4 regions of the Spirillospora sp. NPDC048819 genome follow, and region 1 is predicted to be linked to each of the others. Evidence: riboswitches for the same ligand, from Rfam matches in the RefSeq annotation. Region 1 holds a riboswitch; each other region holds the start of a gene.
What was found. A riboswitch is a leader RNA that binds a small molecule or an ion and turns the genes downstream of it on or off. The one in region 1 is predicted to bind cyclic di-AMP.
Positions count from the first base shown of each region.

Region 2: it holds a riboswitch for cyclic di-AMP, as region 1 does, so the genes downstream of both, AB0C35_RS35650 (M15 family metallopeptidase) here and AB0C35_RS03755 (CHAP domain-containing protein) in region 1, are expected to answer to the same signal.
Region 3: it holds a riboswitch for cyclic di-AMP, as region 1 does, so the genes downstream of both, AB0C35_RS01605 (NlpC/P60 family protein) here and AB0C35_RS03755 (CHAP domain-containing protein) in region 1, are expected to answer to the same signal.
Region 4: it holds a riboswitch for cyclic di-AMP, as region 1 does, so the genes downstream of both, AB0C35_RS26440 (CHAP domain-containing protein) here and AB0C35_RS03755 (CHAP domain-containing protein) in region 1, are expected to answer to the same signal.

Region 1 covers NZ_JBEZGN010000002.1:144,495-148,766, reverse strand. Annotated here, with positions in the region: gene AB0C35_RS03765 (M48 family metallopeptidase) at 1-254, opposite strand, end outside; gene AB0C35_RS03760 (hypothetical protein) at 251-1,561, opposite strand; gene AB0C35_RS03755 (CHAP domain-containing protein) at 1,600-2,448, opposite strand; cyclic di-AMP (ydaO/yuaA leader) riboswitch at 2,457-2,624, opposite strand; cyclic di-AMP (ydaO/yuaA leader) riboswitch at 2,750-2,949, opposite strand; gene AB0C35_RS03750 (NlpC/P60 family protein) at 3,450-4,272, opposite strand, start outside.
Region 2 covers NZ_JBEZGN010000036.1:57,660-61,931, reverse strand. Annotated here, with positions in the region: gene AB0C35_RS35665 (VOC family protein) at 1-387, shown strand, start outside; gene AB0C35_RS35660 (hypothetical protein) at 434-805, shown strand; gene AB0C35_RS35655 (MerR family transcriptional regulator) at 802-1,320, shown strand; gene AB0C35_RS35650 (M15 family metallopeptidase) at 1,317-1,970, opposite strand; cyclic di-AMP (ydaO/yuaA leader) riboswitch at 1,976-2,159, opposite strand; gene AB0C35_RS35645 (PQQ-binding-like beta-propeller repeat protein) at 2,555-4,272, shown strand, end outside.
Region 3 covers NZ_JBEZGN010000001.1:314,231-318,502, forward strand. Annotated here, with positions in the region: gene AB0C35_RS01590 (RDD family protein) at 266-757, opposite strand; gene AB0C35_RS01595 (RDD family protein) at 764-1,612, opposite strand; gene AB0C35_RS01600 (amino-acid N-acetyltransferase) at 1,617-2,138, opposite strand; cyclic di-AMP (ydaO/yuaA leader) riboswitch at 2,274-2,482, shown strand; gene AB0C35_RS01605 (NlpC/P60 family protein) at 2,486-3,532, shown strand; gene AB0C35_RS01610 (LuxR C-terminal-related transcriptional regulator) at 3,766-3,996, opposite strand.
Region 4 covers NZ_JBEZGN010000021.1:139,282-143,553, forward strand. Annotated here, with positions in the region: gene AB0C35_RS26435 (SpoIIE family protein phosphatase) at 1-1,826, shown strand, start outside; cyclic di-AMP (ydaO/yuaA leader) riboswitch at 2,280-2,437, shown strand; gene AB0C35_RS26440 (CHAP domain-containing protein) at 2,448-3,212, shown strand; gene AB0C35_RS26445 (CDP-glycerol glycerophosphotransferase family protein) at 3,519-4,272, shown strand, end outside.

The DNA of each region.
Region 1 (4,272 bases):
GAGTCGAACGCCTGGGAGCGGGCGATCTCGGCGGGGGAGAAGTCCAGCGCCGGATCGGGCTCCACCTGCCCGCCCGGGACATGGTCGGGCAGCGGGTTCCACGGCGTGCTCAGCGCGATGACGGCGCCGAGCGCGGCGAACAGCACGGCGGCGGCGACGGCGGCGGCGACCCGGGGCCGCCGCATGCCACCGGCCTCACCGTCCCGGCGGGCGCCGGGCTCGGCCGGCTTCGCGCCGGCCTCCGCCTCGCTCATGTGAGCTCCCTCTTCAGGTAGTCGCGCCATAGGGCGGTGAAGCGGTCCCGGGTGAGTCCCAGCACGTCGCGCAGGGCGGTGGCCTCCGGGACGCGCCCGGCGGTCCGGTAGAGCCGCACGAGCGTCGCCTCACCGTACCGGCCGGCGATCATACGGCAGGCGAGCCAGGCCTCCTGGTAGGACTGTGAGAGGCGTGCGGAGCCGCCGGAGAACGCGTCCGCGGCGGGCAGCCCGGAGGGGACCCGTCCCGCGGCCACTTCGAGGCGCAGTTCGCCGGCCGCCGACCGGACGCCGACATCGGCCCGGAGGTAGCCGACATAGTCCGCGAAGCCCTCGATCAGCCACAGCGGGGTCGTGCGGTCGCGGGCGCCGCCGGTGGCGACATGGGTCAGCTCGTGGGTCAGGACGACGTCGCGTCCGAGTTCGTTGAGGCGGCCGAAGGTGCCGGGGGAGATGACGACACGGTCCTGGCCGCGGCCGCCGTCCGCGGACGGCGTGACGGTGGCGAGGGCGGCGATGTCGCCGAGGCTCTGATCCGGACCGGCGAGCGCGGAGGCGAGGGCCGCGTCGGCGGGCACGAGCGCGACGACCCGCCGCGCCCAACCCCGGCCGACGACGCCGGTGACGACGGGGACGGCCGCGTCCAGGCGCTTCGCGATCTCTTCCAGGCCGGGGGCCCCGGTGGTCGTGGGGTCGCCGATGACGAGGCTCGCGCGGCCCCTGACCACCGTCAGGGGGCCGCCGTCCCAGATGGCGGCGTCGTCCTCGAATCCGCGGGCGGACCCGTCGCCGACGATCGTCCAGCTGCCGGAGCTAAGGGCGAGCGTCAGGTAGCGGGTGCGGACGACATCGCCCCGGTCGAACCCCCGCAACCTGGAGCGCACCTCCATGCGGATGACCGCGACACCTTTCTTCTCGTCCATCGTCTGGGTGGCGATGGCACGTTCCTCCCAGCCGTCCAGCGGGAGCTTGCGGAGATTGCCGTACAGGCGGGACTGGACGTCCTGGAACGCGGCGGGCGCGGTGGCGACCGTCGCGAGGAAGGCGGTCCGGTCTCCGTTCCGCACCGCCCGAGCGCGGTTGGCGAGGACGGTGACGGCGTCAGCGGGGCTGAACGATCCGGCGGCCTGCGCCGCGTCGGCCGGTGGGGTCGCGCGGGCGTCCGGCGTCCCGTCGTCGCCGGAACGCGTGCCGAGGAGCCCCGCGCCGGCGCCCAGCAGCACGGCGGCCCCGCCCGCGCCCAGGGCGAGTGCCCTGCGGCGCGTGACGGGGCCGCCGTGTCCGGCCTGCCCGGGACCGTCCTCCATGCGCGTGATCCTATGCAGCCGGCGGAGGAGGAGGGACGTCAGGACTTGTACTCGGGGTAGCCGTAGCCGACGACGGTGCCGGTCGAGCGTTCCCTGACCCGGACGGCGTTGTCGGTGTTCCCTTCGACCGCCTCGATGGTGCCGTCGTCGATCTTCTTGGTCACCATGCCGACGTGGACGATGTCGCTGATGTCCTTGCCGCCGTTCCAGGCGTAGAAGACGATCGCGCCTGGCTTGGGCTCGCTGCCCCAGCGCCCCTGGTCCCGGAACCACTCGGCGTGGGCGACGGTCCAGGCGTCGCTGCCGAACTGATCGCTGAGGCCGATCTGCTCGCCGATCCATGAGATGAACATGTCGCACCATGCGGCGTCGTCGTACGCCTGAACGGAGCCGCCGTCGCGTGCGACGGTCTCCTCGGCCCGGGTGGATTCGACGTACCACTTGTTGAACTTGGTCTCGCCGCTGCCGTCCTCGGTGATGCCGACCTGCGATTTGGCGAGCTTGATGGCCTCGTCGGCGGTGGGCCGCGACTCCTCGGACGGCTTCTTGGGAGCGTCGGGCTTCGGCTCGTTCTTTTCGGGGCGCTCGCCTTCCTCGCCGCCCTTGCCGGACTTGTTCCGCTTCTCGTCCTTGGAGTCGGACCTGTCCTTGGACGAGGACTTGGAACCGGACCCGGACTTGCCCGAGTCCTCGCCGGCGGCCGGGCCGGCGGCGGTGGCGTGGGTGGGAGCGGCGGCGAACGGCAGGACCGACGCCTGCGCGGTGGCGGCGGCGGTGCCGAGTACGGCGGCGCCGACGATCACGCCGCCGGTCGTCCGCCAGGTGATGGCGAAGGTGCCGGGTTTGCGGTGCTTGCCCGGTGACTTTCTGCGATGCGTGCCTGGCACGGGGGATCTCCTGACTTCCATGCCGCCTACCGGGTTAGCTGACGGGTTCGGGCGTGGAAGCCGCCCTACGGCCTGCTGGGCAGGCCGATTCACCCCGAAAGGACACAGTGGGTCCCCGGCTCCGCGTTCCCCGCGCGTCTGGGCAGGGTGAACCGCGGACTCGGCGGTGGCGGCCCGGGGGCGGGCGCGCCGGTTCGGATGGGGGGCTCCGCCGGGCGGGGGCGCCCGCACGGAGTGAAGGGGAGAGCAGGGCGTGGCCGCACTCGGGCGGCCACGCCCAGGTAACGCTGCGGGTTTCACTCCTTCTTCTTCCAGACGCCTACCGGGTTAGCTGACGGGTTCGGGCGTGGAAGTGGCCCTACGGCGGGCTCTCACCGTTCGGTGGCGAGAGACGCACCGATTCACCCCGGGTGCCGGAATGCCCGTCCAGGGACGGTCCCTGGACTCCGGCGGATGTGGGTCCCCGGTTCCGCGCGTCGGCGGATTCGGCGCTGCCGCTGCGATCCTGGGGGCGTGATGGGGCCCGAGCGCGGGACCTGTCTCCCGCGTGCGAAAGAGCGGCGCCTGATGTTGTGCGTGCGGACGGCGGCCCGTTTGCGGGGACCGTCCTGGGCCTGGCCCGTGGAATCCGCCGTGGCAGCGCTCTCAGCGCCATGCACGCTGCGGGCGTGCGCACGGTGGGGCCGGACCGGCCGGGTCTGCTGTGAGACCGTCTGCGGCACCCTTCGGGTGCCGGCGGCGGCGCGTGGATCGTGCCGCCGGGGGGAGCGGCACGTGGCTCGCGCCGCCGTCACGCGGCAGCTGGATGTGCCGCGTGGGGCCGTTGCGCCTGGTGGGCGCCTCGGGGTCACGGCGTCTGGAGGGCGTCGTGAGTGGTGACAACGTACCAAAGCCCCAACAGATGGCAAACCCCCCCAAAATCAACAACGGACCAGGTCAAGCCTGGTCCGTTGTCGAGAAGAGCTCCGTCACGCCCGTCGCGGGCGCTCCGGGGCGGGGCGTCAGGGGCGCCCCGCGCCGTAGTAATTGCTCAGGTAGTAGCCCGAGGTGATGCTCACGACCTCCACGTTCTTCCCCGTGCGGGGGGCGTGGATCATCTTGCCGCCGCCCACGTACAGGCCGACGTGGCCGAGGCCGCTGAAGAACACCAGGTCGCCGGGCTGCAGGTTGCTCTTGGCCACCCGCTTGGTGGCGGCGTACTGGGAGTTGGTGGTGCGGGTGATGCCGACGCCCGCCGCGGCCCACGCCTTCATCGTCAGGCCGGAGCAGTCGTAGGAGTTCGGGCCTTCGGCGCCGTAGGAGTACGGCTTGCCGAGCTGCGCGTAGGCGAAGTCGAGCGCCGCGCGGGCCGGGCCGCTGGCCGGGCCGTTGTAGGTGCCGCCGACGCCGCCCGAGCCGCCGGACGAGGTTCCGCCGCCGAGCCGCCGCAGCAGGGCCTTCTGCTTGGCGACCTCCTTGTCGAGCTTCTTCTTCTGCTCCTTCAGCTCCGTGGTCTTGGCGTTGACCTCCTCGTAGGCGGCCTTGGCCTGCGCCTCCTCGCGGCGGAGCCGCTGGGCGGTCGCCAGGAACTGGCTGAGCTGGGAGCTGCGCTCCTGCGACAGGTGCGAGAAGACGGCGGCCTGGTCCAGGATCGCCTGCGGGTCGCCGGTGCCGACGAAGCCGGTGACGTTGGTCGTGTCGCCGTTCTTGTAGGCGGCGGCGGCCATCTGGGCGATCTTGGAGCGCTGCTCCTCGAAGGCGGCCTGCTCCTGCTTGCTCGACTTGCTCGCGACCTGGTACTTCTTCTTGGCGATCTTGAGCTTCTCGTTGAGCTGGTTGAACTTC
Region 2 (4,272 bases), on a different contig from region 1:
GTGGTGTCCGACATCCAGGCCACGATCGCCTTCTACGCCCGGCTGGGCCTGACGTTCACCATCGACGAGGCCTACCCCGACCACGCCGCCTGCGACCTGCCGGGCGGACTTCACCTGATGCTGGACACCGAGAAGTTCCGCGCCTCCGCCCAGGCCTCCGGATGGAGCCGCCCCTCCGGCGACCCGCGCAACTTCCTGGCCTTCGAGTTCGGCGCCCCGGCCGACGTCGACGCCAAGTACGCCGAACTCGCCGACGCCGGGTACACGGCCGTCCAGGAGCCGTGGGACGCCTTCTGGGGCATGCGGTACGCCACCGTGCTCGACCCCGATGGCAACGGCATCGACCTGTACTCGCCCCTGCCCGCCGAGCAGACGTCCGCGGGCTGATCGAGGGGTTGCATCCGGTACCGGGGTACAGGCTTATCGTCGAGGCATGGAACTGGAACAGGTACGGCCCGGGCCGGGCGATGCCGGGTGGGCGCCGCAGGCGTGCACCCTGCCGACGGCCGAGCGGCCGTTGCGGGAGGCCGAGTTCGACGCGCTGTTCGGCGAGGCGGTGACCGAGGTGCGGCCCGCGGGGCCGGGACGCGTCCGGCTGGTGCTGCGGTCCGAGCCGGACGTGGCGGGCCGGGCGGCCGAGCTGGCGATGCGTGAGACCGGCTGCTGCTCGTTCTTCACCTTCACCCTGACCGCGGACGGCGGCGCGCTGACGCTGGACGTGAGCGTCGCGGACCGGCACGTCGAGGTGCTGGACGCCCTGACCGCCCGGGCGGCCGGGCTGGCGGGCCCGGGGAGCCGGCGATGACCGGGCCCGCCCGCCCCGCCGTCACGGGGCCCGCCGTCACGGGCGGGCCCGGCGCGTCCGGCGGGTTGCGCAGCGGGCAGGTCGCCGAGGCGGCCGGCGTGAACCTGCAGACGCTGCGGTACTACGAGCGCCGGGGCCTGCTCGCCGACCCCGGGCGGATGCCGGGCGGGCACCGGTTGTATCCGGCGGAGGCGGTGACCCTGCTGCGGGTGATCAAGACCGCGCAGCGGCTCGGGTTCACCCTGGAGGAGGTCGCCGAGCTGCTGGACGCCGGGACGCACCGGCACCGCCGCGCCGACGCCGGGCTGCAGGCGCGGGCGGGCGCCAAGCTCGCCGAGGTCGAGGCCAAGATCGCCGACCTGCGGACCATCGCGGACACGCTGCGCCGAGCCCTGGACGCCGGGTGCGACGACCTCGTCACCTGCGCGGGGGAGCGGGGCTGCCCGCTGCCGTTCGCCGACCTGGCCGCCGGCCCCGGCGCCATGGGCACGCCCCTCTCAGGGCAGCACGCTTAGTCGTCCTGGCCGACGTCGAACTCCCAGTGCCAGGGTTCGTACGGGTTGCTGTAGGCCCAGGCCGGGTGGATCCAGCCGTACTTCTCGGAGTTGTCCTCCAACCACTCGAACTGGGGTGAATCGGCGTCCTGGACGCCGTCGCACAGGTCGACGGCGATGCCGATCCCGTGCTTGCTGTTGCCCGGGCGCGCGGCCATGCCCGAAGGCATGGTCCGGTACAGCTGCTCCTGCTTCTCGTAGCTGCGGTAGGAGCTCCGCACGCACATCTCGTCACCGAAGTGCTTCTGGTAGGCCGCGTTGAGCTTGTAGAACGCCACCGCGGCGTCGGCCCGCAGGAACTCGTCCCGCTGGGGCAGAGGGCAGAGTTCATCGACCGGGACGCGGCCGTTGGGGTAGCCGTGGTCGGTGTCCGAAGGGTCGCAGTCCGCCGGCGGTTCGGCGGGCGGTTCGCTCGGCGCTTCCTCCGCCTGCCTGGAGGAGCCCGTTCGTTCGTCGGGGTCCGCCGAGACCTTCGCGGAGGCGGGTACGCCGGAACCGCCCGAACCTCCGTCCAGCGGCATCAGGGCGAGGGTGCCGGCCAGGGAACCGGCGAGGACGGCGCCCATCAGCGGCGCGTGGTACCCGTTCTTCTTGAAGTGCCGACTTAGCACTGCAGTTGCTCCTTCCATACCGCCTACCGGGTTAGCTGACGGATTCGGACGTGGAAGTCGCCCTACGACCCTTCTCGGACATGACGGGAAGGCGTCGATTCACCCCTGCGAGACGGCACGGGCAGGTCGCCCGGACGTCTCGCGCTGGTTCCCCGGCTCCGCAGAACGCGGACTCGGCGTCGCCGCCCTCACCCTGAGCCGTGGGCTGAGGATGAGGCGGACTGACTGGTCGATGGCCACGGCGCATGGCGGGCGCCGAATTCGGACAGAACGTACCAAAGGCTCAAGAGAATGCAAACACGCCACAAACCGACGGCATCCCAGGTCAAGCCCGGTGAAGGACACGTCGCCGACCGCGAGCCGTGTGCGGCGGCGGCTAAACGACGCCGAGGTCGGCCGGCGAGTACCGGACGCGGGCCAGCAGCCGGAGGGCGGCGCGGCCGCCGCCCGCCGCGTCCCCGTCTGGCCGACCGTGATCACCGGATCTCACGCCGTGATTACACTTCCGTCACGCCGGGACCGGTCCCGGTGGATGATCCCGGACGATGGTCCGCGGGAGTCCGGCGGCGGGAGGGGGACGGGGGGTGGAGCCGCTTCGGCGTGGCGATCCGCACCGGGTGGGTCCCTACCGGCTGCTCGGCAGGCTCGGCGCGGGCGGGATGGGGGTCGTCTACCTGGGGCGGTCGAGGGCCGGCCGGCCGGTCGCGGTCAAGGTCGTCCGGCGGTCGCTGGCGGGCGAGCCCCGGTACGCGGCCCGGTTCCGCCGCGAGGTGGAGGCCGCCCGGCGGGTGTCGGGGGCGTTCACCGCGCCGGTGCTGGACGCCGACCCGGACGCGGCGTCGCCGTGGCTGGCCACCGCCTACCTGCCGGGGCTGTCGCTGCGCGAGGCCGTCGGCGGCTTCGGCCCGCTGCCGCCGGACGCCGTCCGCCCGCTGGCGGCCGGGCTGGCCGAGGCCCTCGCGGACATCCACCGCGCGGGCGTGGTGCACCGCGACCTGAAGCCGGGCAACGTGATGCTGACCGCCGGCGGTCCACGGGTGATCGACTTCGGGATCGCCCGCCCGGAGGACGCGACGGCCATCACGCGGGTGGGCGCGCCCATCGGCACGCCCGGGTTCATGGCTCCCGAGCAGATCCGCGGGGAGAGGGTCGGGCCGGCGGCCGACGTGTTCTCGCTGGGCGCGACGCTGGCGTACGCGGCGACCGGGGCGGAGCCGTTCGGGTCCGGGCCGGCGCGGTCGCGCGACCTGCGGGCGATGACGACGCGGGCGGATCTGGACGCGATCGGCGAACCGTGGCTGCACGGCCTGATCGCAGCGTGCCTGCACGTCGACCCCGGGCGGCGTCCGTCCGCCGCCGGCGTGCTGGAACGGCTGGAGGCGCCGGGTGCGGACGAGCCGTCGCTGCTGGGCGCCCGGTGGCTGCCGCCGGCGGTCGCGGCGGAGATCGGCCGCCGGACCGCCGAGGCCGAGACGCTGACGCGGGCCCCGGCGGACGATCCGGCGGACCGGGACTCCGCGGTCGGGCAGATGCCGACCGACGACCCGGACGAAGCGGTCCAGGGCACGGCGCCCCCGGCGGAGGGCCTCACCCGCCGGACGATCCTGGCCGGGGTGGGCGCGGGCGTCATGACGGCGGGCGGCCTCGGGACGTTCGTGTGGCGGCGGACCCGGGACCGGAGCGGCGGATCGCGGCAGCCCGGGGCCCGGCGCACCGGCGCGCCGGAGGGGCCGCCACCCGAGGGACGCTCGCTGTGGACGCGCCGCGTGAGCGAGGACTCCCTGACCCTCGCCGCGGCCGGTGGGGTGGTGCTGACCAACGGCATCGAGAGGGACGGGGACGACAGCACCGGGATCGTCCACGCACTGGATGCGCGCACCGGCAAGGTGCTGTGGAAACGCGACGGCGGCTCCTCCGCCGTGCCCGGCGGCGACGTGACGTACCTGACCCTGAACGAAGGCAGGCAGATCAGCGCGGTCCGCTCCAGGACGGGCGAGGCCCTGTGGACGCATCAGATCGACTTCGACAGGCTCCCGAGCGGGGAACTGGCGGCCACCGGCCCGGTGGTCGTCTTCGGCCGCGAGGAGATCACCGCGCTCAACGCGGCCGGCGGCGGGCGGCGCTGGACGTCAGGGGCGGCGGGCCGGTCCGGGCTCTCCGCGGCGGACGGCCTCGTCCTCGCCCTGTCGCCCGAGGCCCTGGTCGGCCTGGACGCCCGGACGGGGAAGACCCGCTGGACGTATCCCCTGGACTACGGCGACTACCAGATCACCGGCGACGGCATGGCCTTCGCCTGCGACCG
Region 3 (4,272 bases), on a different contig from region 1:
GCGCCTCAGGCGGAAGGGCAACGGCTCGGGAAGCACATCTCAAAGCGGAGGAGGCGTCCGGGACCAGACACATCCCGCGCCGATTCAGGCCCGTAACCGGAACGAGCTGGCATTCGCCGTCCGAGCGCGGGGCGTCCGAAACAGAGCGGGCATCTCCGCGTAAGCCCGCCCCGGACGCACGAACGCTCTCGGCCCGCCGGGACCGCGGGCCGAGAGCGCCGGGGATCAGTGACCCCGAGTACCGCCGAAGGCGCCTGAGAGAGCCTCAGGAGGCCGAAGAATCGGGAAGCGCACGATTTACCACGAGCGTCCCTGCGAGCCTGTCATGGAGGGCTTGGCGCCGCACACCCTCGTACAGCAGGCCCGCGTTCGCCACCCAGAAGACGCCCGCCAGTAGCCCGAGCACGGGAATCGGGCGTGCCGCGATCGGCAGCGAATAGACCGCGGCACGCAAAACGGCACGCAGAACGCCCAAACGGGCGCTCTCGCCACCGTTGCCGGTGGGGTCCTGTTCGCCCGGGACGGCCAGGACCACCTCTATGCCGGCCAGGCGCTTGCCGAGCGTCCGTCCCCACAGAGCGAGCTGGATCGACTCGTACAGCAGCATGAATCCGGCCACGACGGGCGGAGCGACGACGTCCACCGTGTGCCCGGACACCAGTTCCCGGACGACGACGATGACGGGCACGCCGACGATGAGCGTGTCGACGATGCGCGCCAGGAGTCGCTGCCCCGGCTCGGCGAGCGATGCCGCCATCGCGGCTTACTCCGCGTACTCGTCGTACTCGTGGTACTCGTGGTACTCGTCGTATCCGACCCGCTCATCGATGACGAGCGTGCCGGCGAAGCGGTCGTGCAGTGCCTGATGCAGCGGCTGGTCCCAGATCGCCCACAGGTAGGCCATCAGCGCACCCGCCCAGACGAGCACCATCCCGTACGCGGCGTAGTCCCACACCATCACCGCCAGGACGAGGAAGAAGAAAACGCCGATCTGGTACGCCACGTGAGTGATCCCAGAGCGCCATATGGCCTGCGTCATGGTCAGCGGTTGACCCGCAGGACGCGCCTGGACGATGCCCAGGCCCATGACCCGCTTGCCGAGCGTCCGTCCCGACATCGCCAGCTGGACGGCCTCGTAGAGGAACGGCAGCACTGACAGGACGCAGAAGAGGGTGAAGATGATGGGCCAGTTCCACACACCCCCCTCGTCCTCGGTGTCGCTGCCTGGCCTGCCCAGGCCGAACGCACCGATGGTCACCGGGAGGACGAGCGCGAACCCGAAGACCGCCACGAGCGCGTTGTCGATGAGCCGGGCGCCCGCCCGCCGCATGATGGGCGCCAGGGCCATTTCGCCGCCCTGGGCCCCGCCGTACTGGTCGTAGGACGCCTCGTACGTCTCGTTGTAGGCCGGCTCCTGGCCCCACTGCTGCGGGGGCTGCTGCGGTTGCTGGGGCTGCTGCCATTGCTGCTGCGCGGGCTGCTGTTGCCGGGGCTGTTGCTGCGGCTGCTGCGGTTGCTGCCACTGGGGACCTTGGTACGGGGGCGGCGGTCCGTAGGAACCCTGCCCCTGCGGCGGCTGGTGGCGCCGCCCGCGGTTGGGGGAATCGCTCATTGGGTCAGTCCTCCAGGCGAAGCAACATCCGGGTGTTGCCCAACGTATTGGGCTTGACCCGATCGAGGTTCAAGAACTCTGCCACGCCTTCGTCGTAAGAGCGGAGAAGCTCCTCGTACACCTCTGGCGCCACCGGAGTCCCAAGGATCTGCTGGAAGCCGTGGCGGGCGAAGAACTCCACTTCGAAGGTAAGACAGAACACCCTCCGTACGCCGAGTTCCCGTGCGGTCTCCAGGAGGCGGGTGACGATGCGGTGCCCGATTCCGCGTCCGCCGTACCCCTTGTCCACGGCGACGGAGCGGACCTCCGCCAGGTCCTCCCACATCACGTGCAGGGCCCCGCAGCCGATGACCGGTCCCGGCGCCCCGCGCCGGACGTCCTCGGCGACCCAGAACTCCTGGACGTCCTCGTACAGCTTCACCGTGGTCTTCTTCAGCATGCGTCGCCCCGACGCGGCGTACAGGTCGACCAGCCCGCTGATCTCCTGGACGTCGGCGGTACGGGCACGACGGATCACGACCTCCACAAACAGGCGAGATTATCGAACGCCGTTTCCTCCCCACCGGGCGGCCCGTGGCCACCTGCGATTTCGCTTGTTCTGGTTGGCATCCAATGCGGGTTCCGTTAGTGTCCTGCGCTGACGTCGGCCATCTGCAGGACTGAGGCCGAACCGCCGAGTCCCCGGGCCGCAACCAACGCCCCGAGGAGCCGGGGACCCACTTTCGGAGCGTCCGGGGGGATCGCCCCTCGTCCCGCACCGTGAGGGGTGAATCCGCTGGTCGGCACGGAATCGCTCCGTGCGAATCAGCGGACGGGCTGCTCCTGCCCCAACCCGTCAGCTAACTCGGTAGGCGGACGAGGAGAGGAGAATTCGTGGAGCCATTGCGCCCCGCTCCCTTTTCACCATCGGCGCGTTCACGCTCCCCGTACACGCCCCCGGGCCGGACCGCCCGATTCCGCGGCAGGGTCCGCCTCCGCGCCAGAGCGCTGACGGTCGCCGGCGCGCTCGTCGCCGTTTCGGTCGCCCCTCACGCCGTACCCGCGGCCCACGCCGATCCCGGGCCGTCCACGAAGGAACTGCGGTCCAAGGCCCTCAAGCTCGCCGACGAGCTGGAGAAGCTCACCGAGCAGTACAACGGCCTGAAGGTGAAGCTCGCGCAGTCCGAGCGCGCCGCCAAGGTCGCCGCCGGCAATGCCGAGCGCCAGCAGAAGTCGCTGCAGATCGTCCGCGAGAAGGTCAGCACCCTGGCCGCCACCAGCTACATGCAGGGCGGCACCGACCCGGCGGTCTCGTTCATCGCCTCCCAGGACCCGCAGGCCGTCCTCGACCAGGCCGCCACCCTCCACTACTTCGCCAAGCAGGACAGCACCAGGGTCCTCGGGCTGATGCAGGCCATGCAGGCCGCCCAGCGCGCCCGCAAGTCCGCCGAGGCCCGCGCCAAGCAGGTCAAGGAGCTGCGGGCGCAGCTCGAATCGCAGCGCAAGAAGGTCACCGATACCTACGAGAAGGTCCGCGGCAAGCTCGTCGAGAAGGACCCTACGCAGCTCGCCAAGCTCCCCGTCATCGGCACCGGCAAGGCCGCGCAGGCGCTGCGGCACGCGATGAGCAAAATCGGCCGCCCGTACGTGTGGGGCGCCTCCGGGCCGAGCAGCTTCGACTGTTCCGGCCTGACGATGTGGGCCTACAAGCAGGTCGGCATCAACCTGCCGCACTACACCGGCAGCCAGTGGAACGCGGGCACCCACGTGTCGCGGAGCCAGCTCCAGCCGGGCGACCTCGTGTTCTTCTACTCCGACCTCCACCACATGGGCATCTACGTCGGTGCCGGCAAGATGCTGCACGCACCTCGCACCGGTGACGTCGTGAGGATCGCCCCGATGGCCGGACGCCCCTACGCGGGCGCCGTCCGAGTCGCCTGACCCCGGTCCCCTGCTGTATCCATCCGCGCCGTCTTCATCCGCCCGTGTGGGCGGGCTGAAGGAATCCGCGGGCGGGCTTCTGAACACCGTCCGCGGCGACGCCCCCTGCCAGGGACCTACCTGTCAGGACGCCGGCGCCGCCGCTGCGGGGTCGGACGGGGTTCGGATGTGTTCGCCACCTGGATTCCTGGTGACGCTCGCCGTCCCCTGGCGAGCGTCGGGGGGTGATTCGGCTAGATGAGCTGCCTTCGGGCCGCCCACACCACGGCCTCGATAGGGGTGTTGACCTCCAGCCGGTCGCAGATCGTCCGCAACCGGCGCCGCAAGGTCCGTGCGCTCAGTTCCAGCTTGCGTGCCGCCACATCGGCGGTGACACCACTGGCGATCTGGGCGAGCAGCCGGATCTCCTCCTCGCTCAGCCCGAAATCGTCGGTGCCACGACGTGCGAGTGTGGCTGTTTCCACTCCGTCCTCCCTCGTCCGTGGTGATGACCGCGGGGATGCAGCCGTCCGCTGCACAGGCACGGGTTGGGCCTCGATCTGTACGCGCGTTGGGTTGCCGGGTCCGGAGCCTTCCGGACTTAGATCATCGGGTTCCTTTGCTGTCTCACGAGCTTGGCCGGAGGTGGCCGCCTGGCCGATTGCGGGGTCGTTCGGGGGAACTCCGGGTGACGATTCACTCGTTGGCCAGCCGAGGGGGACGGGATGAGATCGCCAGCCATCCGCACCCGCCCCTTCTCG
Region 4 (4,272 bases), on a different contig from region 1:
CGCATGACCGCGCGGTGCTGTCCGAGGCGCGGGTCGTGCTGGCGCGGCGGCTCGGGATTCCTACGGGGGAGGCCCTGCAGCATCTGATCTGGCTCGCCCGGGACCTGGACATGGAGCTGTCCGAGGCGGCGTCCCTGCTGGTGAAGGACGGCGGCGCCGGGCAGGTGGGGGCCGTGTTGGCCGGACGCCGCGCGCCTCGCGCCGAGGGAGGCACGGCGGAGCGGCAGGCGGTGCTGTCGGAGGCCGAGGAGGTCCTGCGCCGGGTGACGGCCGAGGACACCGCGGGAGACGCCGAGATGCTCGCCGGGGTGCCGGACGATCCGATGGCGCGGGCGGTGCTGGACGCGACGCTCGACTCGTCGGCCCATCTGATCCCGGTCAGGGGGGCGGACGGCAATGTGACGGACTTCCTCTTCGCCGACCTCAACGGCGTCGCCCGGGACATGTTCGGGCGCGGCAGGGAGGAGTTGCAGGGGCTGCGGCTGCTGCAGACGGAGCCGGGCGCGGTGCTGAGCGGGCTCTTCGACGATTACGTGGAGGTGCTGGAGTCCGGCAATCGATTGGAACGTTCCTCTTTCCTTTACTCCACCGCCCAGGGCGGCCTGTCCCGCTCGTCCCGGGTGAGCGTGCGGTGCGTCCGGGTGCCGACCGGCCTCTGCACGACGTGGCGGTACCACTACGCCGAGGACCGGACGGTGCGGCGGCTGGAGCGGGTCGAGCGGCTCGCCCTGATGGGGTTCGGCGAGTGGGACCTGGCGACCGGGGACGCGGACTGGACGCCGCAGATGCTCGCCAATTACGGGCTCACCTCCGACCAGGTTCCGCCGATGCCGCAGGATCTTCCGAAGGTCGTGGCGGAGGACGATCTCCCGCTGGTCGAGGAGGCCGTGCAGACGATGTTCTCGCGGCGGGAGCCGGTGGAGGCCGAGCACCGTGTGATCGGCCAGGACGGGACGCCGCGGCACCTGTGGATCTTCGCCGAGCCGGTACTGGGCGACTCCGGGCTGCCGGTCTCGATCAACATCGTCTCGCAGGACATCACGCGGCGGCGCGGGGTGGAGCGGGCGCTGGCGGAGACGCGGCGGCAGATGCTGAAGCAGCAGGAGCGGATGGCGCAGGAGCGGCGGGTGGCGGTGACGCTGCGCCGTGCGATCCTGCCGGACGAGGACGAGTCGGAGCGGCTGCCCGGCCTGGTCAGCTCGATCCGGAGCCTGGCGGCGGAGAGCACCGCCCGCATCGGCGGGGACTGGTACGCGACCCGCGTGCTGCCGGACGGGCGGGCGTTGTTCGCCATCGGCGACGCGGCCGGGCACGGGCTGCCCGCGGCCGCGGCGATGGCGCGCAGCCGTAACGGGCTGCTGGGCCTCGCCTGCACGGGGGAGCCGGCGGGACGGCTGGTGGGGTGGCTGAACGAGCTGGTGAGCACCATGGATCCGCCGGCGACGGGGACCGCCGTCGTCGGCCATTTCGACCCGGCGCGCCGCGTCATGGAGTGGACGTGCGCGGGGCATCCGCCGCCGATCCTGATCCGGGACGGGCGGGCGGCGCCGCTGGAGGTCTTCCGCGACCCGATGCTCGGCGCGATGCCGGGCTGGGAGTACACGATGATGACCACCCGCCTCGACCCCGGCGACATGCTCTTCCTCTACACCGACGGCCTGGTGGAGCGCAGGGACGCGGATCTGGACGAGCGGATCGCCCGCCTCACCGACATCCTGCGGGACTGCTCGTCGCGGCCGGAGACGGTGCTGGACGAGGTGCTGGCGCGGATGGAGCATGACCGGGCGGCGGACGACACCACCCTCTTCGCACTGCGCGTGGAGTGACGAGAACCATCTTTGACCTGCGAAAATATCATCGTGTGACTTAGGTCTCCCGTGAGGGGGCCGTGACCGGCCGGCATGTGGCGCGACGCCGTGTGCCGGCCGTCGCCGTCCGCGGGTTCTTTACCTTTTCCCTGGTGGGCGGGAGCCCCCTGTGGAAAGGGGCTGAGGGGCTGTCGCCGAATGATCGGGAAGACATCCGGCCCTGACACTGTTGGTGGTGTCTTGGAAGGCCTTTGAGCAGGCAAGACGGAGTTTTGTCGGTGATTTGCTTTCCTTGAGAAGGTTGGTACCTTCGATTCGAATCCCGCAACGCACCCCATGCGTTGCCACCGGCCGTTCCATGTACACGGCCGAGGATCGCGGAGCGGAACCCGCACGCGATGCGCGCCACAGATGCGCGCCACCTCATCGAGATCAGTCGCTGAGATCAATCCGAAAATCCAGCACCGCTTCCGCGGTGCGAGGCCGAGTCCGTCCCGGTCCACTCGACCGGTACGGAGCCGGGGACCCAGGTTCCAGGGGTGAATCGGCGCGCCCGAGAGTCGCGCCGTAGGGCTACTTCCATGCCCGAATCCGTCAGCTAACCCGGTAGGCGTCATGGGAGACAAGGAGATTCCCTGCATGACCGGTCGCTTTGATCGACTTTCCCTGAACAACATCACGGCCACCCTGAACGGGTTCACGGCCGAGGACAAGGCCGTCGGCGTCGCCGTCAGCGCGGTGCTCGCCGGAGCCGTCGGGCTCGCGGTCTTCAACCCCCTCACCGGTGACGCGGTGGCCGAGACCCCCGCCCAGGCGGCGGCCGCCGTCGCCGAACAGGGCACCGTCTCGTCGAACGAGTCCGCCGAGCGCTCCGCCGCCGACTACCTCGAGGCGGGCTACAAGGTTCCGCCGCGCGCGGTGAAGGCCTCCGAGGTGCTCGACCTGGCCGAGGAGCAGGTCGGCATCAGCGAGGGCCGGGACAGCCAGACCAAGTTCCACGAGTGGTACGTCTCGACCCCGCACGCCAAGGCCACCGCCCAGCGCGACGGCGGCTTCTCGGTCGACGCCTACAACGGCGCTCAGTGGTGCGACATGTTCGTCTCGTGGCTCGGCGCCCAGACCGGCGTCAAGAACATGGGCTGGGACGCCTACACCGTCCAGCACGCCTCCTGGTTCGAGGACACCGGCCGCTGGGGCAAGAAGGCCAAGCCCGGCTCGGTCGTGTTCTTCGACTGGGACAAGGGCTCCAGCATCAGTGCCATCGACCACGTGGGCATCGTCGTCAAGGACAACGGCGACGGCACCGTCAGCACCATCGAGGGCAACACCAACAACGCGGTGCAGAAGAAGGTCCGCGACAAGTCCCTGATCGTGGGGTACGGCTACCCCGACTACGCGGCCTGATCCATCCCGAGACCCGCGATCGGCGCACTCGCGCGCCGATGATCAGAAGGCGCCCGGCATCCCGCCGGGCGCCTTCTGGCGTTCGTGGCCGATCTGCCCCATGTCTCCGCCGAAGGCGGGTAATACCAACCGTTGACAGGCTTTGATCGCCCTTGGACCTTAGCGCGGCGTTCCTGGAAAGGAATCCTGCACGCGCGTCCGTTCGGCGCATGGAAGGGAGGACCCGAGAGCAGAAGGCCGGATCGGACGCCACTGCCGGAGGCCTGGGGGCGTCCCCCGGAACTCCAAGCCGTGAAGAGGAAGCCCATGCGCCCGGATGTCAGTGTAGTGGTGATCGCCTACAACGACGCGCGGAGGCTGCCGCGGGCCGCCGCGTCGTCACTGGGGCAGTCGCTGGGGTCCGTCGAGACGGTCATCGTCGACGACGCGAGCACCGACGGCACCGCGGAGGCCGCCGACCGGCTCGCCGCCGCGCATCCGGGGCGGGTCAGGGCCGTCCACCTGCCGTCGAACTCCGGGGGCTGCGGCCGCCCGCGCAACACCGGCATCGAGGCCTCAACCGGCCGGTACGTGATGTTCCTCGACAGCGACGACCTCCTGGACCGGCACGCCTGCCTCAACCTGCTCGGCACTGCCGAGGACACCGGCGCCGACATCGTGTCGGGCCGGTGCGACCGGGTCCTCCTCGACCGGCCGCGGGACGCGAAGGGACGCGTCCGCCCCTGGTATCCCCGGCTTTACGAGCGGCGGGCCGTGTACGGGTCGCTGAGCGAGAATCCCGATCTCCTCTACGACACGCTGTCGACCAACAAGGCCTACCGCCGGGGCTTCCTGGAGGAGCAGGGGCTGCGGTTCGTCGAGGAGCTGTACTACGAGGACCTGCTGTTCACCGCCGAGGCGTACCTGGCGGCGGGCTGTACCGCGCTGATCCCGCACCGGGTCTACACCTGGCTGGTCCGGGAGCCGGCGGCGGCGCCGTCCATCTCCAACAGGCGCGCCGAGCTGGCCAACTTCGCCGACCGGCTGGAGATCCACCGGCGCATCGACATGCTGTTCGCGC